DNA from 2 places in the Haemophilus sputorum HK 2154 genome. Region 1 is predicted to be linked to the other one. Evidence: riboswitches for the same ligand, from Rfam matches in the RefSeq annotation. Region 1 holds a riboswitch; the other holds the start of a gene.
The links. Region 1 has a riboswitch for lysine ahead of HMPREF1128_RS04645 (Na+/H+ antiporter NhaC family protein). Riboswitches for the same ligand answer to the same signal wherever they lie in the genome.
Positions count from the first base shown of each region.

Region 2: linked by a shared signal. The riboswitch ahead of lysC (lysine-sensitive aspartokinase 3) and the one ahead of HMPREF1128_RS04645 (Na+/H+ antiporter NhaC family protein) in region 1 are both predicted to bind lysine.

Region 1 is NZ_ALJP01000009.1:448,439-464,712, forward strand. It holds gene HMPREF1128_RS04595 (AAA family ATPase) at 1-392, shown strand, start outside; gene HMPREF1128_RS04600 (hypothetical protein) at 401-604, shown strand; gene HMPREF1128_RS04605 (hypothetical protein) at 597-797, shown strand; gene HMPREF1128_RS04610 (host-nuclease inhibitor Gam family protein) at 801-1,325, shown strand; gene HMPREF1128_RS04615 (ANR family transcriptional regulator) at 1,322-1,543, shown strand; gene HMPREF1128_RS10350 (hypothetical protein) at 1,540-1,698, shown strand; gene HMPREF1128_RS04620 (DUF2786 domain-containing protein) at 1,750-2,466, shown strand; gene HMPREF1128_RS04625 (hypothetical protein) at 2,450-2,926, shown strand; gene HMPREF1128_RS04630 (hypothetical protein) at 2,902-3,276, shown strand; gene HMPREF1128_RS04635 (regulatory protein GemA) at 3,273-3,659, shown strand; gene HMPREF1128_RS04640 (Mor transcription activator family protein) at 3,659-4,036, shown strand; gene HMPREF1128_RS04645 (Na+/H+ antiporter NhaC family protein) at 4,526-6,064, opposite strand; lysine riboswitch at 6,162-6,359, opposite strand; gene HMPREF1128_RS04650 (H-NS family histone-like protein) at 6,561-6,950, shown strand; gene HMPREF1128_RS04655 (SanA/YdcF family protein) at 7,024-7,758, opposite strand; gene metX (homoserine O-acetyltransferase MetX) at 7,966-9,042, shown strand; gene ftsB (cell division protein FtsB) at 9,121-9,399, shown strand; gene ispD (2-C-methyl-D-erythritol 4-phosphate cytidylyltransferase) at 9,403-10,092, shown strand; gene ispF (2-C-methyl-D-erythritol 2,4-cyclodiphosphate synthase) at 10,089-10,565, shown strand; RNA gene ffs (signal recognition particle sRNA small type) at 10,843-10,940, shown strand; gene HMPREF1128_RS04680 (YgiW/YdeI family stress tolerance OB fold protein) at 11,118-11,492, shown strand; gene HMPREF1128_RS04685 (DMT family transporter) at 11,593-12,075, shown strand; gene HMPREF1128_RS04690 (hypothetical protein) at 12,171-13,115, opposite strand; gene HMPREF1128_RS04695 (DUF485 domain-containing protein) at 13,115-14,098, opposite strand; gene HMPREF1128_RS04700 (hypothetical protein) at 14,355-15,194, shown strand; gene HMPREF1128_RS04705 (DUF6630 family protein) at 15,221-16,274, shown strand, end outside.
Region 2 is NZ_ALJP01000009.1:230,411-246,684, reverse strand. It holds gene HMPREF1128_RS03635 (PHP domain-containing protein) at 1-124, opposite strand, end outside; gene HMPREF1128_RS03630 (hypothetical protein) at 114-722, opposite strand; gene sbcB (exodeoxyribonuclease I) at 731-2,272, opposite strand; gene HMPREF1128_RS03620 (heavy metal-binding domain-containing protein) at 2,357-2,674, opposite strand; gene mazG (nucleoside triphosphate pyrophosphohydrolase) at 2,914-3,699, shown strand; gene HMPREF1128_RS03610 (response regulator) at 3,801-4,529, shown strand; gene cpxA (envelope stress sensor histidine kinase CpxA) at 4,594-5,991, shown strand; gene HMPREF1128_RS03600 (MacB family efflux pump subunit) at 6,244-8,166, shown strand; gene ppx (exopolyphosphatase) at 8,230-9,744, opposite strand; gene HMPREF1128_RS03590 (DUF496 family protein) at 9,954-10,283, shown strand; lysine riboswitch at 10,453-10,640, shown strand; gene lysC (lysine-sensitive aspartokinase 3) at 10,728-12,080, shown strand; gene HMPREF1128_RS03580 (transglycosylase SLT domain-containing protein) at 12,174-14,288, opposite strand; gene hpt (hypoxanthine phosphoribosyltransferase) at 14,379-14,918, opposite strand; gene HMPREF1128_RS03570 (methionine biosynthesis PLP-dependent protein) at 14,942-16,075, opposite strand; gene dapB (4-hydroxy-tetrahydrodipicolinate reductase) at 16,151-16,274, opposite strand, start outside.

The DNA of each region.
Region 1 (16,274 bases):
AACGCTTTTTTGAGTTGGAAGATGGCTTTAAAAAGCTGATTTCGATTGTGCTAATTGGTCAGCCTGAATTGAAGCTGAAACTGTCGGAACGCAACACCGAAGTCCGCGAAGTGGTGCAACGCTGTGAAGTGGTGGAACTCGCACCCCTTGATGCAGAGTTGGAAAACTATGTGGCGTTCCGCTTAGCAAAAGTGGGCAAAAAACTCAACGATATTTTTGATGAAGATGCTTTCCTTGCGGTGCGACAACGCTTAACGGCGGTGGGCAGAAACAAAACTACCACTAGTTTGCTTTATCCGCTCGCAGTAAACAACTTGCTCACGGCAGCGATGAACTTGGCAGAAAGTTTAGGTGTGCCGAAAGTGAACGGCGATGTAGTGATGCAGGTTTAGGGGGCGATATGAGAAAAACAACCTTAATTTTAACCGCATTTTTGTTGGCTGGCTGTGATGACGGAATGATACAAAAGCAAACGTGGGCGTATGCCGAACTTTGTATCAGCGGTGTAGTTTACCTCCGCTCGCCCAACGGCAGCCTAACCCCAAAAATTAACGCGGATTTTTATCCTTATACTTGCCAAAAAGGAGTAACAAACAATGGCTAAAAAACTGACCGACATTACCGTAACAATGAACTCTAATTACGATAATAAATTATTTCTAGAAGAATACGAAACAGCAATGGCGGATTGGACGGAAGAAGAACGAGCTGGCTTACCAGTATCTGAAATTGCATCTATCTTTAAACACGAATTTTCAGATGGTTCTGTTGAATATATTTTTAAAATTAAGGAATAAAGAATGGCTAAACGAGCAACAAGAGTAAAAAGCGAAGTACAAGAAATTGCATTGCAAACCCAAGATGAAGTGGCGTTGGCGATTAAACAGATCGGCGATTTAGAGCGTGAGCAGGTGCGACTTTCCACCCTGCAAGCGGACGAGAAAGCAGCGGTTGATGAAAAATACACGGCACAACTGACTACATTGAAAGAGCAAGTGAAGCCGTTACAAAAGGCGGTACAGGCGTATTGTGAAAGTCGTCGTTTAGAACTCACTAACGGGGGCAAGCAGAAGACGGCTTACTTTACCACCGGCGAAGTACAATGGCGTGCCAAACCGCCTGCGGTGGTCGCCAAAGGCATTGACGGGATTTTGGAGAGCTTACGCAATTCGGGATTGTTCCGCTTTATTCGCACGAGAGAAGAGCTCAATAAGGAAGCGATGCTTGCCGAGCCTGATATTGCACGCTCTATTTCGGGCGTAACTATTCGAGAAGGTGTGGAAGAGTTTGTCATTAAGCCGAATGATGAAGAGGTGCGAAAATGAGCCGAAAACCAAAAGTAGATCGAGATGTACTCGAAGAAGCCTATCGCAAAGCAGCCGAAACTGCAGCAGCAATGGAACGTTCGGGCAATTATGCCCGAGCTGGTGAATTGTGGGGAGAAGCAGCAAAACAAGCGGTAACACTCAAACAACGTGAGTGGTGCAACACGCGCAAAACCTATTGCAAAACGTGGCAAGGTAAACGGGAGAAAAAACAATGATTTCCACACTAGACGCCTTAAAAATGCAACTTCGCCAAGCGATTATTCAACTGGAACAGGCTGAGAAATCGCTAGATAAAGAACAAATGGAATACGCCAAAGTGTATGTAAGTAATGCGAAGGGGATTTTGATGAAACTCGGCATTAGTTTTTAAGATAAACCAAACCGCCTTCGGGCGGTTTTCTTGTATTAGGAGAAATTAATAATGAAGAATAAAGAAAAATTATTGAGCAAGATTAAGAAATTACTGGCTTTAAGCAAATCCCCAAATCCACACGAAGCGGCAAGAGCTTTAGCAATGGCTCAAAAACTAATGGCGGAAAACGAATTAAATCAAAGTGATGTGCTTTTTTCAGAATATAACGGTAAACAAAAATTCTCTATCACTCCGCCGAGATATGTGCATATTCTAACAGGTGTAATTTATAAGGCTTTTGGTGTAGAAGGTTATTTCGCTAATCATTATCCCGAGCAAGAATTTGGGGAGAATAAATTGCACGTTGTTTTTTTTGGGAAAGAGGAAAGACCGATGGTTGCGTCTTATTGCTTTGATGTTTTGTATCGACAGTTACAAAAGGCACGCCAAGCGTTTAATGCCAGTCAAAGCAAACGGTTGAAACGCAGTACGCTCATAGCTAGAGCTGATAAATTCTGTGAAGGCTGGGCATTGGGTGTTTATGATGTAGTTGAAGAATTTGTATTTAGTAGCGAAGAGAAAGTTGAAATGCGAAAACAACGTGAAAAACTCACTCAAACGCTACAATTAACCAAAGGGAAAACTCGTGAAGCAGGAAATAGCCGAGAACGAGATGATAGTTCTAAATCGCTTGGTTACGAACAAGGCAAAAAAGCCCGACTTCATCACGGTGTCAATGGAAAAGAAATGGCTAAATTAGGAGTGAAAAATGAAAGTGAAATGTAGTGCGTGCGGAGCGTTGCATTCATTGGATGCGTTAATTGCCAATCAAGCGGCGAGCGAGGCGCTGAATGCGGCATTGATGGTAAGTGGTGAACTGGGCGAGGCGTTGATTCGCTATTTAGGACTATTTCGCCCAGCGAAAAGTTCGCTCACCTTTGACCGTGTTGCCACTTTGTTAAGTGAGCTTACACCGATGATTCAAGCGGGCAAGATTAAGCGTGATGGTGTGGAATGTGATGCCCCTGTGGATGCGTGGATTTATGCGATCAATCAGATGATGGCAAATCGGCAAGCATTGAAATTACCGATGAAGTCGCACGGTTATTTGTTTGAAATTATTGCGGGCCATAAGCCTGTTGGCACATCGATGGTGAAAAATTCCGAGCAAAATCGCCCGCTTGCAAGCAATAAAATGAACGCAATTAAAGGAGCGTTGGAATGGGGCAAAACAATCAATGGCTAAAACCCGTACTGGCGCAAGGTGTAGCAATGTTGTTGCTGTTACGTCTGAAAAATTCACCGACGGAAGAGGTAATTCAGCCTACACTGGAAGCGTGGTATCAGGTAATTACTTATAAAAAGTCGTGGGATATGGAGTTGGATAAGGTGCGGTTTGAGACGGCATTTATGACACTTGGGCAGACTTGCGATTGGTTTCCTACGCCAAAACAGCTTCTGGAAGCCTTACCACGGCGTGAATATCCTGAGCTTCCGCCACCACCGCCGAAAAATGTAGAAGAAATGGCACAGGAAAAGGCACAAATGGAAAGTAATTTACAACGATTGAAAGCAATTTTAAGGGGTAAACGATGAGAAAACGATTATTGCAACTGGTGCATATTGGGAAAACACAGTTGAAGATGGACGATGAGACTTATCGGAGTCTATTATCTCAACAATTCTACCAAAATTCGGCAAAAAATATAAGCTATTCAGATTTAGTAAAACTGGTCAAAATACTGCAACAAAAAGGCGCGAAAATTCGCTTACCGCGTGATACACCGCAACTTTCAGCCGTTCAGCGGAAATTGTGGGCAGTGTGGAAAGCAGTGGCTGATGAAAGTAGTTCGGCAGCGTTGAATGCGTTTGTGCAGCGCTATTATGCCGAAATTGCGGACTGGCGTGAGCTAGATAGAGAGCAAACAGCAGCTATTATTGAGCAGCTAAAACAGTGGAAAAAACGAGTAGGTAAATAATGATTGATGCCAAATTTGACAATAATGACTTTCAAACCAAAGCCCCCGATTTATTGGCAGATTTGGCGAAATATACGGTAATGGCTGTGCGTGAATGTTACCCTGAAATGGACGCGGAAACCGCAGAAAATATTGGAATGATTGTGGCATTGAAGACGGGGCATAACTGGGGCGGTTTGAATGTGTATGTGCCGAAATCAATGTCGCTTTTCGCCTGTGAGCGTGAAAAGCAAATTTTCAATGAGTTCACCGGCAATAATCACGCCTACCTTGCTAAGAAGTATGGTTTATCTTTGCAATGGATCTACAAAATCGTGAAGCGTGTGCAGAAGGAAGAAATTGCCAAACGGCAATTTGATATGTTCGCTCAATCCTAAAAAACAAACCCAGTGACCGTAAAAAGTCGCTGGGTTTTCTTTTTCTCTATGTGTAACTCTGTTTCATTCCACCTTTCTCATTTCTTCCCACTTCATCCAAATTTTTCCCATTTATGTTGGATTATGTGTGAGGGTTATGTTGGGTGGGTTTATCCTAAACGGACATTCGTAAAACTGCCACAGTATAAAATGAAAATCTTAGTGATCCTAATTCCCCTTACGACTGACCTCAAAATAAAGATCCAAAACGAAAACAGAAATAGAAAATGTGTTATTTCCATACTATAAAATAATCAGATGTATTTCCAAATGGTTGACGACGAGTCAAGGCATCTCAGTAAATGATTGATGCATCTGACGATCTGCAAATTAAAAAACAAAAGCGTTGTTCTATGTGACTAGAACAACGCTTTTCTATACATGCAAGCGGTGAGATTTTTATAAATTTTTGCAAAAGCTCACGAAATTTTAACCGCTTGTGATACGAACCTACTCGGTGCCTTTTGATTTAAATATCAAAAGAATTACTGCCATGACTACTGCAGTAGTCGCAAAACCAAACCATGAAGATTGCGTAAAACCAACAACGATATAACCTAATACAGAGGCTAATGCTACCAACATAGCATAAGGTAACTGAGAAGTGACATGATCCATATGGTTACAACGCGCACCAGTTGAAGATAAAATCGTTGTATCTGAAACTGGTGAGCAGTGATCCCCACAAACCGCGCCAGACATTACAGCTGCTAAGCATGGAATAATCAATGCGGGTTCCGAGTGCATTGCCATTGAAGCACCGATTGGTAACATAATCGCAAAGGTTCCCCAACTGGTTCCGGTTGAGAATGCCATAGCTGACGCTAACACAAACAGAATTGCTGGTAAGAATGCTGGCGAGATGCTGCCTACAACTAATCCAGACAGATACATCCCGGTTTTCATATCGCTAACCACACTATTGATCATCCAAGCAAAGAATAAAATAGTAATTGCGCCTGACATCATTTTGATACCGATGCCGTAAGAACGCCAATAATCTTTTAGACTTAGATTTTTACTGTTAAATAAGCAACAGGTAAGCACGATAATACTTAGTACTGCGCCAACCACTAATGAAATTCCAACCGTAGTATTTTCAAATGCGCCTAACAGACTAAATGGCGTATTAGCTTCCGCTAACGCTTGTGCACCTGTATGGATCATCATGGATACTGTACCAATAATCAATGCAATAATTGGTAAAACTAAATCACGAACATGCCCTTTACTCTCTGTATCATCTTCTTCATTTTCTTCTTGATGATTCAGTGCATAGCGTTCAAAACGTGCCATAGAACCAATATCAATTGTCCAATATGCCACAGCAAACACCATGACAATCGAGAAAATCGCATATAAGTTCATTGCACTCATTGTCATGAATGCACCTAATGGGCTATATCCTGTAATAGAGTGCGTAGCAAATAAATCAGCAACTAAGGTTATAATATAAGCACCCCAGCTCGAAATCGGCATCAACACACACATTGGTGCAGCCGTTGAATCAAGAATATATGCTAATTTTGCACGCGAAATTTTGAACTTATCAGTGACTGGACGCGCAATCGCACCTACAGCCAGACTATGGAAATAATCATCAATAAAAGTGACGAAAACTAAGCTTGCTGCCATCAATTTTGCACCACGACGACCTTTAATTCGCGCTTGAGCCCAATTCGCAAAAGCTTGATTTGCCCCTGAAGCACTTAATAATGCAGTTAGTACGCCTAATAAAACCAAGAATAAAATAATATTGATATTATTGCTATTTAGCCCCTCTTCAGCCCCTTTATAAAATAAAGAAACTGCGGTGTTTTTTAAATATGATAATGAATCAAGGATTTTGCCATCAGTTAGCAATAATGCCCCAACAACAATACCAACACTTAATGAAATAATTACTTTTCGGGTAGCAATAGCTAATACGAGCGCTAATAATGCTGGTACAACAGACCAGACACTGCTCGAATAATCGATTAAATTCATAAAACCTCTAAATGTTAAAATCAATTTAAATGAGGATTCTACTGATAATATTTACACAAAAAGTAAATAAAAAAGGAAGGGGAAAAGGAAAGCCCAGCCTAACAGTAGCACTCCGAAGCGGTTAATTTATGAGAAACTTTTGCAAGTTGCCGCCTCGACAGTGTCGTCCCTTTCGGTAACGACCCCAACCAATTAAGATGACGCTTAATTGATTTCGGCAAATACGCCTTTCCTTTTCCTTCATCGTTCTCCACTCAGAAAAAGTACTTATCGGATTTGCGCCTCTACAATTTGTAGGTGGGTGTAAGATACCTGAAATGAAACAACTTCTCAAGCAGAAAAACAATTTTGTTATTTTTACTTACCAATTTTTCTATTGAAGATGAGCTAACATTAAAAATAAACTTCATTTGGTATTTACCTTTAAAAAAGATTTAGATAATATATTCCAGCTTATTAGATATAACATCTAAATTATTATTTACAGGAGCATACAATGTCTGATTTAAATAAATTCTCTAATCTTCGCACATTACGTGCACTCGCTCGTGAAGCAACATTAGAACAGCTTGAAGCATTACTTGAAAAAGTACAAACCGTTGTTACCAAAAAGCGTGAAGAAATCAAAGCACAAGAAGCTGAAAATGCAAAATTCTTAGAAGGCTTAAATAAATATAAAGAAATGTTAGAAAAAGATGGCATTTCAGCGGAAGATTTAGTTGCATTATTAGGTGGCAAACAAGAAGTAAAAACGCGTAAACCACGTAAACCTTTAGCGCCAAAATACAAATTTATTGATGCCAATGGCAACGAAAAAACTTGGACTGGTCAAGGCCGTACCCCTCGCGAATTAGTCGGTAAAGATTTATCTAAATTTGCAATCTAATTTCTAAATGAATCATTAAAAATGAAAAAGAACAATGTATTTGAATATACATTGTTCTTTTTTTATTACTGACCTATTTGTCTTCAGAAATCTTTGTTGATGTCGTTGCTGGCAATATAGCTTCCCCAACCTTTTCTAAGGTTTCTGGCTTGACGCCCGAAACATAATCCCAGATCATGCCAATTCTCGCAAGAATCTCCCTCAAGCGAACTTTAATATGCCCTTCTGGATATTTTGCAGCAAAACACACAGCATCAATATTATGTGTTTTCGCAATAAATAATGCTCGTTCACAATGAAATTCTTGCGTAATAATCACAAACGGTTGGAGATGATAAACCTCCGCTGCCCGAACAACTGAATCTAATGTGCGATAACCTGCAAAGTCTTGTGAAAGATCTACATTTTGCACTCCCATTCGGCGCAAATCTAAGCTCATCGTTTTGGGTTCATTATAATAAGGGGTTTTATTATCGCCACTTAATAATAATTTTTTTACTTTTCCTTTTTTATATAATTCCAATGCTGTTTCTAGTCGGTATTTATAATATAAATTCGGTGTACCTTTCGCATAATATTTTGCAGTGCCTAATACTAGCGCATTTTCATAATTAGGAAGCGATTTTATATCAGTGTAGATTTTATCGCGCACGATATAACCGGTTAAAAAATCCGCTAATAACAGCAAGATAACCGCACTAATATTTAGCCCTATTACCCATTTTATTATCCGTTGTAGTAGCCTTGTACGCTTTAACCACTGGATAAATTCCGGCAAAATTTGAAATCGTTTTTTTCTCTCAGTCATGCGTTAAAATCAAGGGAGTCAATAGACTTCATTGTCGTTAGATCAATTAGCATAACGATCATTTTTAAAATTACAAGCTTAAAATTAGAATGCTAGACGTTTAGACGTCTAAAATTTCTTGACAATGGTTCGTTCTCTCGTTACCTTACCGCATAAGATTTTTCATGGCATAGCGCTCTTGCTGCATATAAAGGTATCGACAAACTCATGGCTCACACGCTCACTCTGTTTAAAGACAAACCACTCTCGCTAACCTTAGGCGGAACGCTTTCTCCCGTTGACGTTGCTTATCAAACTTATGGTCAACTGAATGCCGATAAAAGCAATGCTGTTTTGCTATGCCATGCACTCACTGGTGATGCTGAACCTTATTTTGATAATGCCAATAAAGGCTGGTGGCAAGATTTTATTGGGCCAGGTTTAGCCTTCGATACCAATCAATATTTTTTCATCTGCTCTAACGTATTAGGTGGATGCAAAGGTACCACAGGGCCGGCTTCTATTAACCCTCAAACTGGCAAACCTTATGGTAGCCAATTTCCGATCATTACCGTACAAGATATTGTTAATGTACAAAAAGCCTTAATTGATGCACTAGAGATTCCCCATTTACATTGTGTTGCAGGCGGTTCTTTCGGTGGCATGCAAGCAACGCAATGGGCTATTTCTTACCCCGATTTTGTGAGTAACATTATCAATCTTTGCTCTTCTTTAACGCTAAGTGCCGAAGCTATTGGTTTTAATCACGTGATGCGCCAAGCTATTATTAATGACCCTTATTTTAATCAGGGCGATTATTATGAAGGGCAATCACCAGACAATGGCTTAAAAATTGCACGTATGTTAGGAATGCTGACTTATCGTACAGACGTACAGCTTGCTCGTGCATTTGGACGAGAAATGAAACAGCAATCCGCTATTTGGGGCGACTATTTCCAAGTAGAATCTTATCTAAGCTATCAAGGGGTAAAATTCTTAGATCGCTTTGATGCCAATACTTACTTAAGATTGCTCCGCGCATTAGATCTTTATGAACCTAGCCTTGGTTATGCTAACGAAAAAGCTGCACTTTCTCGCATTAAAGCAAACTATACTTTAGTTGGCGTGACTAGCGATCAGCTCTTTAAACAAGTCGATTTGCATAAAAGTAAACAAGCCTTGGAAGAAGCCGGTGTCAATGTACATTATTCCGAATTTCACTCAACATTTGGACACGATGCCTTCTTGGTTGATTACGACTTTTTTGAACCAATGATTCGCCAAGCACTTGCCCAATCTGCTTAAATTTACAAATGAAAGGTTTGCTTTTTGCAAATTCACGGTAAAATTTGACCGCTTACAAATCATTATTTAGAGAAGAATATGCGTTTACTTATTGTTTTTTTTATCGGTTTATTAGCCTTTTTCCAATATAGCTTTTGGTTTGGCAAAAATGGTTGGCTAGAATATCAAGAAATGAAAACCACTGTCGCGACATTAAAAGCAGAAAATGAAAAATTAACTGCCCGTAATAACTTAATTGAAGCAGAAATTCATGACTTAAAAACGGGTGTAAATGCACTAGAAGAACGCGCTCGCCTTGAACGTGAGATGGTCAAACAAGATGAAGTCTTCTATCGTATTGTCCCTAAACAGAACTAATTTATGAACACTCGTAACATTGTCGCCATTATTCCAGCATCTGGCGTTGGTAGCCGAATGAAGGCAGATCGTCCAAAACAATATCTTCGATTATTAAACAAAACTATTCTCGAACATACGCTAGATATTTTTTTATCACATCCTGAAATTAGCAAAGTGATTGTCGCCATCTCCCCCGAAGATCCTTATTATCAAGAAATTGACTTACTTAAATCAGAAAAGATAAAAGTGGTTTTTGGTGGCGAAACTCGTGCAAAATCGGTTTATAACGCATTAAAATGCCTATCCTCCAATGATTGGGCTTTAGTGCATGATGCGGCAAGGCCTTGCCTCAAGCGGTCTGATTTAGATAAACTTTTGCAAATCAACGATGAGCAAGGCGCGATTTTAGCCACGCCTGCGATAGATACCATTAAACGTGCTAATGGTGTGCAAATCTCACATACCGAAGATAGAGAAACACTTTGGCACGCACTAACGCCACAGTTTTTTCCTGCAAAACCATTAACCGAAGCACTAGAAGCAGCATTTTTAGCCAATGCAACCATTACTGATGAAGCGTCTGCCATGGAATTTGCAGGCATTCATCCTACATTAGTTGCTGGACGTAGTGATAATCTCAAAATTACCCGCCCTGAAGATTTAGCTTTGGCGGAATTCTATTTAACTCATCAAACGGAGAATAATTCATGATCAGAATTGGACACGGTTTTGACGTACATGCTTTCGGCGAAGACCGCCCACTTATTATTGGTGGCGTTGAAGTGCCTTATCATACTGGCTTTATTGCCCATAGCGATGGAGACGTTGCCTTACATGCACTGACTGATGCCCTATTAGGTGCCGTCGCTTTAGGCGATATTGGCAAGTTATTCCCAGATACAGATATGCAATATAAAAATGCTGACAGCCGTAAATTATTGATTGAGGCCTACCGTCAAGTGCTAGCCACTGGGTATAAAGTGGGCAATGTAGATGTTACTATTATTGCGCAAGCACCTAAAATGCGCCCTTATATCGATCAAATGCGCCAAGCGATTGCAGAAGATTTGCAATGCGATATGAGCCAAGTCAATGTAAAAGCAACAACAACTGAGAAATTAGGTTTTACAGGTAGAAGTGAAGGCATTGCGTGTGAAGCGGTTGCATTATTAGTTAAACGCTAAGTCGCAACCAAAAAAAGGGCTAGTCATCTATGACTAGCCAATAAGGAAATATGAATAAAAATTCAATGTGATTTGGCGTTGGCACTTGCCAAATCACGAATCCATTATAAGCCTTATTGCTAGCTAACGATATAGTATTTCTTATAGTCAGACTTCCGACCTCTCTATTGCCCCCACTTGGATTTGCTCGATTTTCTGATTTAACGCTTGCCTTTTTAACTTAACCCCCTATAATAACAAGCCTTATATCGCGTTAACGATATAATTCTATGGGGCGTTATTGGTTCCTCGCAACAGGGTTTAGCTTACTTGATCAGGTTCGGAAGAAAGCAGTCTGGGTTAAATTTTCTGTGTGCCGAGGGTCGCTGGTAACGCCCCACCTTATTTCCTCTCCCTTACAAGCGGTTGCTTTTCATCAAAATTTTACTTTTTTAGCAAAAAATCTAGAAATTAAGAATTCTTTAAGATTTCTTTGGTTTAATACACCCAACGCAAACTTGCGGAGAAACTTAATTTAATTTAACTTAACTTAATCTATTTGAGGAAATCAACATGAAAAAAATCGTATTTACTACTTTACTAGCTTTCGCATCAACTTCAGCTTTTGCAGGTTTTAATGGTAACGCTAATAACAATCAAGGTGGTTTTCAAGCTAAAACTGCTGCACAAACAATGAGTGTTAAACAAGCATTATCGGCTGCTGATAACAGCATGGTCACTTTAGTTGGTAACATCACCCAACAAATCGATAACGACGAATACATTTTTACAGACGGTACAGCACGTATTAAAGTGGAAATTAAAAACCGCGTTTGGAATGGTTTAAATGTAAGCGAAAACGACAAAATTCGCATTACCGGTAAATTAGATAATGAAGCTTTTGAAAAAGCTGAAGTGGAAGTCTTCTCTGTTGAGAAAGCTAACTAAATTTGAAAAGTAGAATGACGGGTGCAAGCCCGTCATTTTTTTATTCATTTTATCTACTCGCTGATTGGAGATATAATGCTGGCATCTTACAGGAGTTTGTATGTATTTTATTTATCTACTTATTGCCTTTTTTGCCGGACTAGGCCTTGCCACGCAAGCAGCGATTAACAGTCAATTAGCCAAATCTATGGGTGATGAAGCCATTATTGCAGCTCTCATCTCTTTTGCTGTTGGCACCCTTTTCTTATTTGTCATTGCTTGGTGGAAAACGGATCTTTGGCAACATTTAAGCGCATTACCACAACAACCTGCTTGGAAATTTTTAGGTGGTATTCTGGGTGCTTTTGCCGTCTTTACTACCGTATTATTAGCGCCCAAATTAGGCATTAGTGTCATGCTATTTTTCATTATCATTGGGCAACTGATTTCATCTACCACGATTGACTATTTTGGCCTTATCGGTATGCCAACTCAGGCTATTTCGCCCGCAAAATGGATTGGTTTAACCATTATTGCTTTTGGGCTACTCTTCTACTTCTTCGGTGAAAAATGGCTATATTGGTTAAAATCCTTTTGGGTCTGAAAAAGAATAAGACGGCTTGGTTCTCTCACTCAAGCCGTCTTATTTACAAGCGGTCACTTTTTTCTAAAAATTTACCAATTGATGTTGCGAACTAGCTATTTCACTAACTGATATGGCATAACATGCTTTGTACACTTATCAGATAATCCTTGACCTTCTTCTGGATAATTTACCACATGCAACTCAAGCGTTTTCGGTGTGAAATTCGCCAATCTCACCCCAATAAAATTGCTATAATCACATTGCCCAATTTTAAATTCTTTCTGTTCATGCAAACTGATTTCACCTTTCATTTCTAACAAATTTAATGCGCTGTCGGTATAAAGACTTTGAATTTGTATCGCGCCATCTAATTCAGGAGAATTTGGAAAATGAAGTGATATATCAGATTTATCTTGCAACGCTGGATCAATACTATATTCAAAACTCGCGGCTTTGTCTGAGAGCATTGATTCAAGTGGATCCCCCTGATAATTACGCTGCATTCTTATTGGTTCATTTTTAGCAATCTGCCATTTCCCTTGTGGGGTATTGATGGTTTGATTTTTCACAGAGCAGACAAGTAACTCATAATCTTCAAAGTGAATGCTAGTTTCTTGTGCCTCTGCTTTTCGCTCAAAGGTCAAACCTTCCGTTAAACAACTTTGCCCATCTATTTCAAAAATCTCTGGTAAAGTGGCAGCACCAACAATTCCTTTAGGCATAATTGACTGACTATCCGCTAGATACAGAGAAAAACGATCTAACTTAAAAGGCCCCCATGAAAAATAACCAAGATCACCTTCCTCTGGAATAAAAATATTATCAATTTTATCCGAATCAGGATAACTTGATCGCATTGTCCCTACGGGGATATTCGCAATACCTTCTTTTGTGAAGTAATCTATTTCTTCTTGAGTCAATGCTTTTACCTGCAAACTCACATCTTCATATTTATATTGTTGGCGTTTATTCCAAGAAATTGCCACGCCAAATACCACTATGCATCCAAGCACAATGCTAAGTGCGACAACTAAAGGGTGATTTTTCATGTTTTCCATCAATTTCCTCTATTAAAATCTGGATCTTTCACTAACTGAAGGGGCAATACTTGTATTTTACATTCCTTTGAAATGGGATGTTGTTTATCATCACTTTCAAAATGCCAACGCGCGTTTTTTTCTGTTAGCTCAGTAATTAGAATGCTTGTAATGAGCTTATTATAACGACATTGCCCTAGCACAAAATCTTCTTGGCTGTTAATGCCATTACCATACATATTATAAATCGCTAAAATTGCTTTGGCTTGATTTTTGAGATCCGTAAAATAGGTTAAAATCTGAAGCGTATCCTTATCGTTTGCTAACGGAATTTGCAACCTTGGTGTCGTAAAACCGCCGTCATAACTGTAGGCTTGAGGCACCGCCAGACTAATTAACCCATCCTTGCTCCACAAGCCTGTATAACTGAGTTCTCGATTTTGATACGATACCATTTCGCCATTTAAACGGAAATTAGGCAAAATCACTTCACCTTCAGCGATATCACACGTCACTAAAGTAAAATCTGAATAATGCATTGACGGGCGTTTACCGCTGGTTCTTAAAAACTTAAATCCCCCTTTAGTTAAACACGGTTGTCCGTTAATAACGTATGTTTCGGGCATATTAGGCGCAGTTTCATAGTTAGCTGGCTCAACAAATCGCATATTCGAATCATTGATTGCTACCATATCACGATTTAATCCTAATTTATTTAACAAAAAACCGCCCCAACGAAAATAATTATTTTCTTCGGCAATCAATAATTCTGGAACAGCCGTATCTTCTGAGATATAAATTAACGCATTTTGAGGTAACGCCTCAACACCTGCTAAATAGGGTTTATCTTTTGATTGAACTGCTCGAAGTTCCCCTTCATGTGAGCGCGAAGGAAGCCAAACAAAAAATACGAAATAACTCAAAATGAATAACAGATAAACAACGCCAAACAATATGCCAATTACCCATAAAAATCTTTTCAGTGATGTCTTTAACCTTTGCATCCTAATATCTCTCTTAATCAATATATCTGTGTATGATGTTTTTCTAAGCGATAGCGCTAAACTTTCACTTTTTTGAATACATTTTTAATCTGTTTGCCTTATAAAAAAGCGAGATTATTTCACTACACTTTAAAACCTATTAAAATTAGTATAACATTTAAATCAACTATTTACCCAACTTAAACAAGTAGTTATTTTTCAGCGTTTTTTACAAAACATTTATTAAATCCGACCGCTTGTGATAAAAGGAACGACTATGCATAAATTTTTACTTACTGCCCTTCTCGCCAGCCTTTCTACCTCTGCTTTCGCACTTTTCCCTGTGCAAACTGATTGGCAAGCGAATCACTTACAAGGCAAAGTGAAATCTGTTATTTCACATTCGGAAGATAATCCTGAAGCGGCAGAAGGAGAGGTGGTCACGAACGATGTTCGTCAATTTTATAACGAACAAGGTTTCTTAATTAAAACTGAAGATGTTACTGGCGAGTCTGAACATTTCGATAAAACGACTGCGAATTATCGATATGATCAAAACAATCGATTAGAAGAAATTCGTTACGATATCTATAAAGAGACTCATGGAATACTCTACCGCTATCAAGAAAACAGCGATGGTTCGGGTATCATTTTAGAAATCACCTATGTAGGCAAAAAGCCGAAAAAGCCGAACTTCCAAGAAGATTACATCAAAAGAGTTTATGACAAAGATGGCAAACTCATCTCTGAAGCTGTTTATTATGCAAAACTTATTGACGGCCATGCGAAAAAATTCCATTACAAGGACGATAAACTCATCAAAGCTTGTGACTTTGATGACAATGGAAAAGAAAGTAATTGCGAAACTTATCGTTATCTCGAAAATGGCGACTTTGTACATAACACGTCTTTTAATGAGGGACGAGCAGATTTTACTTATGACAAAAATCACAATGAATTAAAACGCCAAATTTTTGACAAACACGGAAAATTGGAAGAAACCCTCACAACGCGTCATAAATTTGATCAACACGGTAATGTGATTGAAAGCATTATGTATGATGAAAAAGGCATATGGTTAGATAAAACCACAAAGAAATATGAATATTATGAATAATCTCTTTTAAACTGAGCATTTTTATTATGTTTTTTAAATCTAAACAACACGCTGATAAATTAGACCAAACATTAACAACCAAACTGGACAAAATCTTTCAATATTTTAAGGCGAAAGAAGAACCACCTGAGAGGTTGTTTGCCCGAAATCACAAAGTTGCGCCAATGGCAATCGCAACCTATTGGCATTATGGTAAAGCCAATTTAGATGAATCTGAATTGCTAGAAAATACGGGATTATCTGATTTATACCAACCTCTAGAGTTGCTTCTGACAAAAACAATGAAACTGCCTTGCATTACGCGCATAGAATTTGAAGAAGAAAATTGGGTTCAATTATTTCTTTCTATTGATTTTAAATTAAACCCAACAGATAGCTCACTTTTTAGAGTTTTTATTTTTCCCGATCAGGATAGCTTCGTTTTCGCCGAAACGGATCAAGCGAACAACCTTTTTCAGAGTATGATACAGGCAAAGCCATTTAATCAACATAGTCCACATTATGAGCAATTTTTATCCTCAGTTAATGCCGTGTTTAATGCGATTGAAAAGCCAGAAGATTTCTCTCTATTAGATCAAAAACTCGCAAAAATTGAACGTTATCTTCAAACGCAACAAGATGGATGTATCGACGTCAAAAACACCCTCTTTGAAACGCCTATCCATGCCTATCAATTTTACTATTCCGACAATTGGGATGATTATTCCAAAGAAAAATTTAAGGAATTAGATTTTGGCGGCGACATGTATGATTTACAAAGCCAATTCTGTAACCCAATGGGATTCGTACCTGCTTCTCGAGAAGAATTTTTTAATGGTTCTGGCTATTCTTTTTTAAATATTGGGTTCGGCATAAAACCGCATAAGGAATATGAACATATTATTAAAGAAACTGAATTTGAATTTCCGCAAAGAATTGAGTTATTTGCTGGGCAACCTATTAGAGATGCCGCATATTCATTACAACATGCTGATAAGCTTTTTATTTCTAATTTAATGGCAGCGATTTATTATGCCAAACCGCTTGATGAACAACATTACAAGTTTGCTTTGTTAAAACAAGCCGTCGATTTGATTTGCG
Region 2 (16,274 bases), 220 kb from region 1:
CGGTAGTATCGTGATCAGTTAAGGCAAGCATTTCTACACCTTGGCTAACCGCGCGTTCTACTAATTCAGTAGGGCTTAATGTTCCATCAGAGGCATTGCTATGAGAATGTAAATCAAACTTCATCAGTTAATAATCCTGCTCGGATAAAAAATTGTTTATACGCTTCCACCTTTTTAGCCAAACTTAATGGATAAGCGCGAGATGTGGATGGTAAGCGATATAAAAATAATGGTCTTTTGCTATCAAACGGATAAGCAATACATTCGTTTGTTTTGGGCGCTTTCACTTTTTCAGGTAATAGACCAAGCAATGTATCGGTTGCTAAGCCACCAGTGGTAAAAATCCATTTTACATGAGGCAAGGTTTTTAACAATTTAGGCATATCCACAGGTTCAACAATTTTCAAGTCTTTATCTGATGCATTGCCTTTTAAGCGAATAGCGGTTTGAGCTGAAGAGCAAAGTGCAATGCCTTTTTCGCGTAAAAAAGCCTCAATACGAACTGGATCAAAACGTTTTTCTTCACCTACGCGAAAATGATCAGCATTTTGATAAAAAACTAGCCCCATAATCCGCCACATATCATTTTGGAAATTAGGGTAATGAAATTGCATACAACGTTTCTCATTGGTTGGTGGAAACGTTCCCATCATCACTACTGTGGCATTTTCAGGCAAAATAGGCTCAAACGGATGATGTTCTAATTCATGTTCAGCTGTCATTTTTCTTCCTATTGAATCAGGGCTTTTAGCATTTTGAGTTTTTCAGCTTTGTTTACGTTTTGTTCAGCAAGCTTATTCAGATCGTTCACCAAATTGGGCTGACTTTCTATTTGGTTAGCTAAAGAAATCGGTGTTTCAGTCAGTTGTTCTGCATAGGCTGCTAGAGATTCTAGTAATGCTAATTTTTCTGGTTGTTCTTGGTATTGCGTAAATAATGCCGCTAATGAATTAGTAAAACTTTCGGTTTTCTCATCAATTTTTTGATGACAATATTTCTGCCATTTTATTTGTTCAGCACGGCTGAGCGTTTCAGGAAAATGTCTCGCACGATAATGAAATAAAAGCGGTTCTACTCGTTCATCCGCAAATTTTAGCCCATGATGCGCTAATTCTTCTGGCTTAAGGCTACGTAAAATAGCCATGTTATTTTTATCTGCTGCGGAGAAAAAACCTTGATAAAGCGTTGTTTCTACATTCTCACTTGCTGAAAATTCGCGTGTTTGGGTAAAAATATCTGTCACTTTTTCGCGTATAAGACTTTTATTGGCTTTGAGCTGTTTTAAATTTGCTAAACAAGCTTCACGATCAATACCTAAACGCGCTGCGTTTTCCGGTAATAGCACTTTAGCGGGGGCTAAAATTGGGCATTTATTGATATGCACCCCTTTTAGTGGTACTGGGTTTACGCCTTCGGCTAACGCTTCTCGTTTGGTGTAAAGACGTTCCCGCAAAACATCAGCTGATTCTGTTAATAATGGTTGAATATCGCCAGTTAAATCACAACAAATCACTTCATTCTGATTAGTTGGATGCCAAGCTAATGGTGCAATCCAACTGATATTGCTGCGGGCATTGCCAAACATACCAGAAACATGCACTAATGGCGTCATTTCTGCCGTATCAATCAGTTTTTCCGTTTCTTTTTTACCACGATGCGTGAAGAAAAAATCAAACAATTTCGGCTGTTTGGTCTGAATGAGTTTTGCCATAGCAATGGTGGCATAAACATCTGACATTGCATCATGCGCATTTTCATGTGCAATCCCATTTGCTTTGGTAAGTTGATCTAATTTGAAACTTGGTAACCCGTTTTCATCATGTACCCATTCAATGCCTTCTGGTCGAAGTGCATAACAGGCACGTACCACATCTAATAAATCCCAACGCGAATTCCCTTGTTTCCAACTATATTCATAAGGATCAAAAAAGTTACGAAAGAACGTATAGCGGGTCATTTCATCATCATAACGAATGTTGTTATAACCGATAATACAAGTATTAGGTTGGCTAAATTGTTCATGAATACGCGCAGCAAATTCAGGTTCGCTTATCCCTTCTTGATTGCATAATTGAGGAGTAATACCCGTTACCATCACGGCTTCTGGGGTAGGTAAATAATCTGGCGTTTGTTTGCAATAAAACATCACTGGTTCACCAATAATATTAAATTGGTGATCTGTGCGAATCCCTGCAAATTGTGCTGGACGATCTGTTGCAGGATTCACGCCAAAACTTTCGTAATCGTAGAAGAAAAAAGAAGGAGTATTCATGAGACTGACTAAATAAAAAAATTAGGCAGATTCTAGCACAAATCTGCCTTAACAAGCGGGTTGATTTTTAGGCTTTTTTACAAATTAGCGAACAACCACGGCTGTACCACTCGCACTAATTACAAACATATTTTTAGCACCCATCGTGGTGTAATTCACTTCAATGCCAACTACCGCATTTGCGCCTACGGCTAGTGCACGTTTAGCCAGTTCTTCTAGCGCTTCTTCCCTTGCGCGGCTTAAGCGAGATTCATATACACCTGAACGTCCACCAATAATATCGGTAATGCCAGCAATAAAATCACGCACAATATTTGCACCTGCAACTACTTCACCAAATACAATCTGTTTATATTCAACAATTTGTTTGCCTTCAATTTGAGGCGTCGTCGTTAAAATCATGGATATTTCCTTTAATTAAAAAATTTAACAGTATTTAATAAGTATAAGTTCGATATAAAAAAGCGCCAACTAAAATGCACAACATAATAAGAATTTGAATTAAGCGTTTTTTAGTAAGTTTTTCAGCGGCCATGATGGCTCCTTCTTTATTTTTGAATGCCAATTATTATGGGCGAAAGCTGCAGAAAATGCTATATTTTGCAAAACTTTCTGAAAATTAAACCGCTTGAGGAGCCTTTATGCAGACTAATATGGATCAGTTTCTAGAAATTATTGCCCAACTTCGAGACCCAGAACATGGCTGCCCTTGGGATATTAAACAAGATTTTAACTCTATGCTGCCACATTTATTAGAAGAAACCTATGAAGTGGCAGAAGCAATTCATACTCAAGATCGCAGTGCACTACGTGAAGAATTAGGCGATTTATTACTTCAAGTGGTATTTCTTAGCCAATTAGCGAAAGAAGAAGGAACTTTTGATTTTTATGATGTCTTAAGCGATATTCATCAAAAAATTGTTTATCGCCATCCGCATGTTTTTGGCGATACTAAAGCAGCAGATAGTGATGAAGCATTAGCGAATTGGGAAGCACAAAAAGCAAATGACGCTAAACACCAACAGCATGAATCTATTTTAGATGATTTGCCATTTGCATTGCCGGCATTAACACGTGCCCATAAAATTCAAAAGCGATGCGCAAAAGTTGGATTTGATTGGGATAATCCGCAAGATGTTTTAGCTAAAGTAGAAGAAGAGCTAGACGAGGTCAAAGCTGAAATAGCCAATTATCCGACTTCTCAAGCTGCATTATTCGAAGAATTAGGTGATTTATTATTTGCGACGGTAAATCTTTGCCGCCACTATCAGCTTGAAGCAGAAAGTGGGTTACGAGAAGCTAATGCTAAATTTGAACGACGTTTCCGCAAAGTCGAAGCAGCAGTAAAAGCGCAAGGAAAAGCGGTTTCTGAATGTAACTTGATGGAACTTGATGCGATTTGGCATCAAATTAAATCTTTAGAATGAATTGACAATTCTCTTTTTAATTTGTAAATTGCAGAAATTATGTTATGTAAATGCATAATTTTTAGCAATTGACATTGCAATTTTAATGTAAGGAAATAACCATGTCGAAAATTTTACTCGTTGATGATGATGTAGAACTTACAAATCTTCTTGCGGAATTATTATCTTTAGAAGGTTTTGATATTCACGTTGTTCATAACGGTCAAGAAGCCTTGACTGAACTTGAGTTACAAACCTACGACATTATTTTATTAGATATCATGATGCCTGTGTTAAATGGTATTGAAACGCTAAAACAACTTCGTCAAAAACTTACTACGCCAGTGTTAATGTTAAGTGCACGTGATGATGATATTGACCGCGTACTGGGTTTAGAGTTAGGGGCGGATGATTATCTACCGAAACCATTTAACGACCGTGAATTAGTAGCACGCATTAAAGCTATTTTACGTCGTACTGCTGGTAACAGCCCGCTTGCAACGGATGTAATTACGCCATCTTCTCAAACAGCAGAAGAAAATAGCAAACAACTTTCATTTGGTGGGGTTGAATTACATCCTGGTCGTCAGCAAGCGATTTTTGAAGGTAAAGATTTAGATCTAACGGGCACAGAATTTGCACTTTTACAAATGTTGATGCGTAATCCAGGCCAAATTCTTTCACGCGAATTATTGAGCCTAGAAATTTTAGGTAAGCGTCTAACACCGTATGATCGCGCGATTGATATGCATATATCAAACCTGCGTAAAAAGCTCCCTGAGCGTAACGATAATTTACCATGGTTTAAAACTTTACGTGGGCGTGGTTATTTACTCGTAACAGAAAAATAGTAATAAAATCCCTCGACTAACTTCGGGGGATTTTCGTTTTTTTGCTTATTTGTTGGAAATATTTATGCAAACATTAAAACAATACCTTCAAATACTCCTCTCTTTCCGTCATTTTTTAGCCTACCAGCTATTTATTTATTTTGGGCTAGCCTTTTTAGTCGTGCTGACTATCGCCTTTAATATCTCAAAGCTCGATGATCGGGAGTTTACCGCTCTTAATGAAACGGAAATCAGCTTTTTTAATACTGAAAGCAAACATGTGCAAAAAGTCTATGATTTAGATGACATTTTTGAACAAGATCTTTCTATTCGTACCCCAGGTGGGTCTAGCGTTATCTTAGTTGAAAAAAACTCTGGCTCTGTCAGCGGTATGGATCAAGATAACCTCAAACCCCTTTTGGCTTTTTTATATCGCGCGGAAGAATCTGGCGTTCCATTAGCAAGAAGTTTCGACCACTTACGCATTAACGGGCCATTTATTGTTAAAACCCCCAAACGCGAATATAACGAATATTTTATTCAAACGGTAAACCCACAAAAAGAAGGCTTTAATGAAATTTTCGACTCGCCATGGTTAATGAGCGTGATTGTGATGTGTGTTGCTTTCCCAATTCTCTTTTTCCTTTCTTGGCGTATAACCCGCCCTGTTAAAGAATTGCGTTTAGCCGCGAATGCAATTGCATTGGGGGATTTAAAAACCAATCCTAAAATTGAAAAGCAAGGTATTAAAGAGCTACGTGATGTAGGACGAAGCTTTAATCAAATGGTGACTGCTCTACAAGATTTAAACCAATACCAGCAACGATTATTAGCTGATATTTCGCATGAGTTAAAGACACCATTAGCTCGTCTACAACTCGCCGTTGCAATTATTCGTCGCCGTAATGGGGAATCCAGTGAGATTGACCGGATTGAAAACGAAATCCAAAAACTGAATACAATGATTCTTGATTTACTTTCGCTTTCTCGCCAACAAGTAAACAGCCATCTCGCACGTGCTAAATTCCCGGTTCAACAAATTTGGTTTGATATTTTAGAAGATGCGAAATTCGAAATGAATGAAAATGGCTTAGCGCTTGAAATTCATAATCATATTCCACCCTCTGAACGCTATTACATCAATGGTAATTGCCAACTTTTAAGCAGTGCAGTTGAAAACGTGATTCGCAATGCGAAAAAATATGCAGAAACGCGTGTTTCCGTTGTACTCACTATTCATAAAAAGAATTTAGTCATTGATATCGAAGATGATGGCCCTGGTGTTCCTGAATCCGAATATGAACAAATTTTTAGACCATTCTATCGTGTTGATGAAGCCCGCGCTCGTCAAACAGGTGGGACAGGATTAGGTTTAGCGATTGTATTAAATGCGGTACAACAACATAAAGGAACAGTGGTAGCTTCGAAAGCAAGTATTGGTGGCTTACGAGTAGAGATTGTTTTACCACTATGGATAGACTAACTTAGTGCTAGGAACTTGATTCAAGAGATTTTGGACAGGATTAGGTTTAGCGATTGTATTAAATGCGGTACAACAACATAAAGGAACAGTGGTAGCTTCGAAAGCAAGTATTGGTGGCTTACGAGTAGAGATTGTTTTACCACTATGGATAGACTAACTTAGTGCTAGGAACTTGATTCAAGAGATTTTGTCTAGAACCGTACCTTGCAAAATACCTAAAAAATTTAACCGCTTGTAAAAGCAACCGTTAAGATGAAATTGATAGAAATTGAGAAGCTAAATAAATACTTTGGAACAGGCGAAAACCAAGCGCATATTCTTAAAGATATTAACCTTAGCATTGACCAAGGCGACTTTGTTGCCATTATTGGCGCCTCAGGTTCAGGCAAATCCACGTTGATGAATATCATCGGATGTTTAGATACGGCAAGCAGTGGTGTTTGTCGTATTGATGGCAAAGAAACCATTGCGATGAATGCAGATGAGCTTTCAAACTTACGCCAACGCAAATTTGGGTTTATCTTTCAACGCTATAACCTGCTTGCTGCATTAAATGCGAATGAAAATGTTGCACTTCCAGCTGTATATGCAGGAATGCCCTCGCGTGAACGAAAAGCACATGCAGATGCCTTGTTAGATAAACTTGGTTTGAAAGAAAAAACGCAAAATAGGCCTAATCAGCTTTCTGGCGGGCAACAACAACGCGTCAGTATTGCGCGAGCACTGATGAATGGTGGCGACATTATTCTTGCGGATGAACCAACCGGCGCACTGGATTCAAAAAGCGGTGAAACCGTTTTAGAAATCTTACAAGACCTTCATCGCGAAGGACACACCATTATCATGGTTACCCATGATCCTAACATTGCTGCAACAGCAAGTCGTGTCATTGAAATTAAAGACGGGCGAATAATTAAAGATGAACGCCAACAACCTTATCAACATCAACAAAAACTAACAAAAGGCGAATATCGTGCCCCCCGATTTTGGGATCAGCTTGTTGAATCCTTCAAAATGGCAACAAGTGCAATTATGGCGCATAAATTACGCGCATTATTAACTATGCTAGGGATAGTTATTGGTATTGCCTCCGTGATTTCTGTTGTGGCGCTAGGGCGAGGCACACAGCAACAGGTATTGTCTAATATCAATAGTCTTGGCACAAACACCATGACCATTATGAATGGTACTGGATTTGGCGATAGACGCGCGAATTTAACTAAAAACCTCACCGTATCTGATGCAGAATTACTCAATAAACAAGGATTTGTTGATAGTACTACGCCTTTAAGCAATCTCAGTGCTACGGTAATTTATGGTAATACCAATGTAACTGGCTCAGTCAATGGCGTAGGAGAACAATATTTGAATGTTAAAGGCATGAAGATGGTTTCAGGGCGATTCTTTAATGACAGTGAAGTGAAAGAAGCTGCGCAAGTAGTCGTGATTGATGCTAACACACAAAAAGATTTGGGGATTATCGCACCAGTAGAAGGGAAAGTGATTTTAGTCGATAAAAAACCGCTGAAGATCATTGGTTTAGCGGAAGAGTCAAATAATATGCACCAAACCAGCCTAAAACTTTGGACGCCTTATACCACTTTGATGCAACGTATTTCTGGCGAAAAGCATATTGATTCCTTAACAGTAAAAGTGAAGGATGAGGTGGAAAGTCAAACCGCTGAAAAAAGTGTAATTTCATTGCTTAGCGCAAAACATGGTAAGAAAGACTTCTTTATCATGAATAGCGACACCATTAAACAAACCATTACAAGCACCACAAATACCTTAACGCTTCTCATCTCTTCTATCGCGTTAATTTCATTAGTGGTAGGCGGAATTGGCGTTATGAATATTATGTTAGTTTCTGTCACAGAACGCACTAAAGAAATTGGCGTAAGAATGGCGATTGGTGCTAAGCAACGTAATATCTTGCAACAATTCTTAATTGAAGCCATTTTAATTTGTTTATTAGGCGGTGTGATTGGGATTCTGTTGGCAGGTACGATTATCACGCTGTTTAACACCTTAGGTTCTAATTTCAAAATGTTACTTTCATTAGAATCTGTTGTACTAGCAGTATTCTTCTCTACGTTAATTGGGGTTGTTTTTGGTTATATGCCGGCAAAAAATGCCTCTAAACTCAATCCAATTGTTGCCCTTTCGCAAGAATAACGCTCAACCAAACAAATAAAGCTCGGGAATACCGAGCTTTATTTTTGCAAAAAATTATCTAAATTAAACCGCTTGTAATCCGCAATCAATTTGGGCTAAAAGTTTTTTCTCTTCTTCTAAATCAGCGAAAACTAACGGATTTTGTGTTAGAAAGTCTGCTTCAAATTGTAATTTCCAATCATTATCGGCAACGGATAATTGCATTTCTTTCGGCCTAATGGTGGCTTGACGTGCACGATTAAGTAACACCGCGAGTCTGAAAATACGCAAAATCGAGAGTATGTCACGGTTTTTGTAACGATTTATACGCTTAATTTCGGTTCGTTTAAATCCTTTTTGATGGAAATACATTAACACTGATAACAAATGTTGCTGTTCAGAATCAAATCCAGCTAAGGTGCTGTTAGCAATAATATAGGCTGAATGTTTGTGCACATTATTATGGTTAATAACCAGTCCTATTTCATGTAGCAAACTCGCCCATTTCAGCATGGCTTTAAGCTCTTTCGTTTGTTGGCGGTTTTGCCAATCTTCAACCTGTTCAAATAAGGCTAAGGCCGTTTCTTCTACACGATTTGCTTGTGCCTTATCAATGTTAAATTGCTGGGCTAGCGCTTCTGCCGTACGTTGGCGAATATCACCAACTTGGAAACGTTGCTCCAAGCCATACATAACCCCTTCTCTTAACGCACCATCAGAATAACGCATCGAACGCAATTTAAAGGTATGAAATAATGCCAGTAAAATCGCAAGTCCCGGCACTAATACATCTGCTCGCTCTTCCAGCAAGCCTTTTAGCTGAATAGCCGATAATGAATTAAATTTTAAACAGTTTGCAATAATCGCTTTTAAACGTGGCTCAGTAATTAAGCCATCACGATAGCCGTTTGCCATCAACACTTTAGAAACTGTTTTAATCGTGCCAGATGAACCTAATACATGCTCCCAGCCAAGTTCGCGATATTCTGCTTCTAAATCTTCTAATTTTTCCATCGCCAATTGATAAGCAGCTCGAAAACGGGATTCTGTTAATGCACCATTAGGGAAAAATCGCTTGGCAAAACTGACACAGCCCATGTGTCGGCTTTCAGCACGTAAGGGGTCAAAATCATCCCCAATCGTCATTTCCGTTGAGCCACCGCCAATATCAATCACAAACTTTCGACCTTTTTCAGGTTGGGTATGGCTTACACCCGCATAAATTAAACGCGCTTCGTCTTGACCAGAGATAATTTGAATAGGGAATGGAAAAACTTTTGCTGCTTGTGCTAAAAAATCAGCATTATTTAGTGCACGGCGTAATGTATAGGTGCCAACAACTCTCACATTTTCTGGCGAAAATCCTTGTAGTCGATCGCCAAATAATGCTAAACAATCAACACCGCGTTGAATCGCTTCTTGGCTTAAGATACGATGTTCATCTAACCCATCCGCCAAACGAACACGACGTTTAATACGAGATAGCACTTGAATTGATCCATTGACTATCCGAGCGACAATCATATGAAAACTGTTTGAACCAAGATCAATGGCGGCAAATTCACGAAATCCGTTTGAAGAAGATGGTTGAGAAAACATATCAAGCCCTATTCAATTAAAGAGAAATAGTCGAATTTTAGCATTTTTAGCTTAGAGCATATAGTTCTTGCCATTAAATTTGCGCATTTTTATGCTTTATTTGAGCAATTTTTCTATAAGTAAGAAAACATTTTGACGAAACTGCAGAAAAGGAATAGGATTTCATCAGTTATGTTTTATTTTTAATACCCCACTAAGAGGATCATTTTATGGCCGAAAACAAAAAACAAGCCTTCCAAGATATGCTCGATTATGTGCATCTTTATCGCTTAAAAAACAAATTGCATCGTGAAACTGCCGATAACGACCGTAAAATCCGCGATAACCAAAAACGCGTATTGTTATTAGATAACTTAAATCAATACATTAACGATAATATGAGCGTAGAAGAAATTCGTGCCATTATTGCAAATATGCGTGATGACTACGAAAACCGCGTTGATGATTACATGATTCGTAATGCAGAATTATCTAAACAACGCCGCGAGATTCGTCAAAAAATGGCATCTCATAAGCAAACTCCTGCAAAAGCAGACTAACATTCTTCCTCCAAGCGGTGGATTTTTCACTTCATTTTGCAAATCTTTGAGAAAATACTACCGCTTGCTTTGTTTGTTCTTTGAACAATTATCCACCTATCTAATATTTCTACTTGACTCTTATTAAAAAAGGCGTATTTTAATTGATGTTGTCGCAAGCCAAACGTTTGCGGCACAGAGAGGCGCATCACTCAGGCAACTTAACTTTAGGCAACTAGGGCTGTATGACGGTTAGGTGATGGGAGTGTTTGCCGAGGTGTGAATTCACTAGACTGGAATGAACATCGGCTGAGTCAGGTTGAATCCTATCAGCTGTCATTTGATTTTAATTCAATCAAATGGAGTGCTCTGATTGAATGGTCCCTACCAATAAATCTACTCAATTTCCTTTCCGAATCTCCACAACAACCACATTCTTTTTTTATTTATTTAGGAATTCTTATTATGTCTAAACTTTCTGTGGCGAAATTTGGTGGTACCAGTGTTGCAAATTTTGATGCGATGTCGCTTTGTGCGAATATCGTAACAAATGACCCAAATACCCGTGTGGTCGTGTTGTCTGCATCAGCTGGCGTAACCAATTATCTTGTGGAATTAGCTAACGGTTGTGAAAAAGAACGCCGTGATGAAATCTTAGAAGCTGTACGCACCATTCAATACAATATCATTGATAAATTAGCTGAACCAAGTAGTGTTCGTGCTGAAATTGATACCGTATTGGCGCATATCAAATCATTAGCTGAATCAGCAAGCCTTGCCACTTCAGCAGCCTTAGCCGATGAACTTATCTGCCAAGGTGAAATGATGTCTACCAAAATCTTTACTCAATTATGCAAAGAACGGGGTTACCCAGCAGTATGGCTAGATGTGCGTGAATTGATTGCCACTGATAGCCAATTTGGTAAAGCAGCACCAAACGATGAAAAAACAAAAGCGCAATCGGATGCTTTATTAAAACCATTGATTGCCGAAGGCAAAGTGGCTATTACACAAGGCTTTATCGGTCGTGATGAAGAAGGTAAAACAACCACACTTGGTCGCGGTGGTTCAGACTACTCTGCAGCGTTATTGGCTGAAGTGTTAGATGCAGACGATGTGTTAATCTGGACAGATGTTCCGGGCATTTATACTACTGACCCTCGTGTAGCACCAGCGGCAAAACGTATTGATACCATGGCATTTAACGAAGCTGCAGAAATGGCAACGTTCGGTGCGAAAGTGTTACACCCAGCAACTTTATTACCGGCTGTACGTAGTAATATTCCTGTTTATGTTGGCTCAAGCAAAGCGCCTGAACAAGGTGGGACTTGGGTAACGCGCGATCCACAGCCTCGCCCAACTTTCCGTGCGATTGCATTACGTCGCAACCAAACTTTAGTCACGCTATCTAGCCTTTCTATGCTGCATGCGAAAGGTTTCCTAGCAAATGTTTTTGCTATTTTAGCCAAACACAATATTTCAGTAGATGTCATTACCACTTCTGAAGTGAGTGTCGCATTAACGCTAGATAAAACTGGTTCCGCATCAACCGGCACAGACCTGCTCTCTCCAGCATTATTAGAAGAACTCAACGACTACTGCCATGTACAAGTTGAAAATGATTTGGCTTTAGTTGCAATCATTGGTAATCATCTACATACGCAAGCCGGTGTGGCAAAACGTTTATTCCACACGCTTGAAAATTACAACATTCGCTTAATCAGCTATGGTGCAAGCACCAACAACGTTTGCACACTTGTTAAAAATAGCGAAGCAGATGAAATTGTTCGTTCATTACATGCAGCATTATTCGAATAATGTTTAAATGAGAATAATCTAAAAAAACAAGCGGTAGGATTTTGCAAATGTTTTACAAAATTCTACCGCTTTACTTTTGTTGTGTACTAATACCTAGTATTTTCTATCCCATTCTGAAGTTAAGAACATTTTTGGTGCATCTTCTTTTTGCAGAATTTGATAATAATAGTCGTATGCTAGAACATTTTGTACATATCCACGGGTTTCATAATACGGAATAGAAGCCACAAACACATCAAAATCTAGCTTATTTGCACTTCTTGCTAACCATTGGTCTACTCGCCCCGCCCCCGCATTATACGCAGCTGCAATTAACATACGATTATTCGGATACCGTTGATTTAATTCCGCCAAATGCGTTGTTCCCAGCATAATATTATTAAATGGTTGGAATAAATCATTTTCGCCATTAAATGGTAACCCATTCTCTTTCGCTGTTTTTTCTGCTGTTGTTGGCAACAGTTGCATTAGCCCCATGGCATTCGCGTGCGATTTTACTTCAACATTCCACGCACTTTCTTGTCGTGCAATGGCTTGAGCAAAAGTTTTGCTAATCGGCTTATCTTTTAAAGCAATTTTAAACCAATCAGCATACGCATCTGGTAAACGTAAGAACAGGTAATCAAAAGCTTTTGCTTGAATCGTGCCCTCAACGGCCAGTGCATACCATTGTTTTTGATAAGCATAGAGTATCACACTAAGTTGTTGATTTTTTGGTAACAATTTTACCAAGTTAACCCATTCATTTTTAGCTTGTGCATGACGTTTTAAGGCGATGAGTTCGGCAATACGATCTAACTGCGGTAACTTGGCTTTTTCTTCAGGAGTCAATTCAATCACAGCGACTGAAGGCGGCTGATACAGTTCGCCTAATTGTTGCGCGGCTAACATTGGATAAAATCCACGCTCGCCGACCATCTCTTTGAATATCGCCTTACGTTTTTCTAAATTAGATTCATTTTTTGCCGCCCAATAACGCCATTCTAGTTTCTGTTTTCCTTCATTAGACAGCAAATCTAGCCATTTTGCAGTATCCGTTTGTTGCCATAATGCCATACGGATACGGCGCTCGGTTAAATTATCTGCTTTTAATGCCTCAATTTGACTATCGCGCCACTCCACAAATTCAGGAGAAACACCATCAAACAGATGGTTTAAATAGCTAATTTTCCAATTATTCAGTGTTGGCGCATCTAATTCCAGTTTCGTTGCCCAAGTTTCCAGCAATTCAAAACCAGGTTTGCCTTCTTCTGGTAAAGTTTTGAGCCATTTTGCAAATGCTAATTTAACCACTTGCTGACTTTGAGGATTTACTTCAGTATTCTCAATAAACTTAGGCAATGTTTGTGGCTGATTAAACAATTCGACCACATTAGCTAACCATCCGTTTAATGCCGGATTATCTGAATTCAGTGCTTGTAATGCCTCTTTTGCATTTTTCTCAAATAAATTGACCGCTTTCTGACGAATATTTACTTCGGTTTTGCCACCGTTATCTTTCCAATACGCTTCTAAATTTGCGCATTCACTAGGCAAGTTTGGCATGATTAACCATAACTTTTCAAACTGGTTAAGCAGATCGGTCATCACAAAATCAGTTTGAGGTTTTTCATTGTTTGCTTGCGCAAGTTCGGGATTGATTTCCATTTTTTCAGCTAATAGCTGGTAGTTTGCACCTAATACACGGCATTGATTCTGCACAGATTCAGGAGACACTTTCTTGCTATATGCCAATAGCGCTGGATAAGCTTGCTGCTGATACAATTGTTCAAATGGCAGTTGTGTTAAACGCGATTGATAAATCGAATCGGGATATTTTTGAAGAAACGCTGAAATATCAGATTCAGTGGCTTGATTGAGTCCAATTTTGGCTTTAAGTAATGCCCACTCTGCATCTTGCTGTAATGGGTAGCCATTTAAGCGCTCAATCAACCCTTGCGCTAATGAAATGGTTGAGGCTGAAAGCGATTGTTGTTTTACTGCACCATTAAGCAGATATTCTAACGCCAAAAAACTTTCGCGTTGCTGTTGAAGTAATAATGCTGTTTTATCTGCATCATGTTGCCATTGGCTTTTAGCAAGCGTAATTTTTTCAGTTACCTCGCTTTCATTAAACGTGACAAGGGCGCTTTTTTTGCTTTTTTCTACTTGCGAAAATGCAAGTGGGCTTACCACTAATAAGGCGGCAAGCAGCGATTTTTTCCACATAATATGTTCCTTTAAATTTTGCAGAAAATTAGAATAAAAAGACCGCTTGAAGTTCCCAAAAACGTCAAACGGTCTCATTTTAAGCGGTAATTATTCGTCCATTACAACTTTACCAATGTAATCTAGATTACGGTAACGTTGCGCATAATCAATACCATATCCCACAACAAATTCATCTGGGATCGCAAAGCCAACCCATTCTACTGGTACATTGACTTCTCGTCTTGAAGGCTTATCTAATAAGGTGCAGATGGCAACAGAACGAGGCTCACGCAAACGTAGGATTTCTCGAACTTTGTTAAGCGTAAAACCAGTATCGATAATATCTTCAACAATTAAAACATCCTTGCCGCCAATATCGCCATCTAGATCTTTTAAGATTCTGACATCTCGACTCGATTCTGTGCCAGAGCCATAACTTGATGCGGTAATAAAATCTACCTCAAGTGGCAAATCAATTAAACGCACCAAATCTGCCATAAACATAAAAGAACCACGCAACAGCCCAATCACGACTAAATTCTCGCAATTTGAATGATGGTAGTGATGGCTAATTTCTTTCGCAACTTCTGCAATACGAGATTGGACGTCTTGCGCTGAAATTAAGGTTTCAACATGATATTTTTTCATTTTTTACCCTTAGCAATAGGCGATTATTTTAATTGTTCAAAGGCTTGGCGAAGATCTGCTTTTAAATCTTCAACATGTTCTAAGCCCACTGAGAAACGTAATAAATTGTTGGTAATCCCACGTGCAATACGTTCTGCCTCTGGGATATCCATATGAGTTTGGGTTGCAGGATAAGTAATGAAGCTTTCAGTTCCACCTAAACTTTCTGCAAACGTAATCAATTTAATCGCTTTTAAGAATTTTGGTACCCATTCTTCTTTTTGCAGACGGAATGAAAGCATGCCACTTTTACCTGAATATAATACGCTGTCAATTTCTGGCTGTTCTTTTAAGAATTTAGCTAATTCTGTTGCATTTGATTGATGGCGTTCCATGCGTAAAGCAAGCGTTTTTAAACCACGCACGGCAAGGTATGAATCAAATGGTGAAAGCACAGCACCTGCGCAGTTTTGGAAGTAGAATAAACGCTCTGAAAGATTCTGACCATTCACTTTAGTCGCTTCTGAATCTTTTGCAACAATTAAACCCGCTAACACATCATTATGCCCTGAAAGGTATTTGGTAGCACTGTGAATGACAATATCTGCACCATGTTCAATTGGGCGGAATAATACTGGCGATAAGAAGGTATTATCAACAATTAACATCAGGTTATGTTTTTTGGCAATCACAGAAATTGCATCGACATCACATTCTTCCATCAATGGATTGGATGGAGTTTCGACAAAAATTGCTTTCGTATTTGGTGTAATCGCTGCTTCAATCTCAGCTAGATCTGCGGTATTCACATAAACCGGTTTTACCGTATTGTGATGCTTATGGCTAAAGTCGAATAAACGATATGATCCACCATAAACATCGCTTGAAATGATCCATTCATCCGGTGCTTTAAATAATGACATTACTAACTGAATAGCCGCCATACCTGATGCCATAGCAAAACCTGCATCACCGCCTTCTAAATCAGCAATACCTTGCTCTAACACCGCACGAGTTGGGTTTTTAGTCCGCGTATAATCCCATCCTGTTGATTCACCTAAACCATCACGACCGTAAGCGGTTGATAAAATAATTGGAGTTGCCACCGCACCTGTGCGAGGATCTGTACGATTACCTAGTTGAACTAAGGTGGTTTCAATGTTGTTGAATTTGGTCATTTGGATTTCCTTACTTGCGCTACCCTTATAATAAAAAGGTGTTTTTAACGCATCAATATCATTACATTTTTAATTTTATAGATTATTCAAATCTAACACATCTGTCATATCAAATAAGCCATTCGATTTATTTGCAACCCATTTAGCAGCACGAACTGCACCGTTAGCAAAGGTCATACGGCTTGAAGCTTTATGCGCA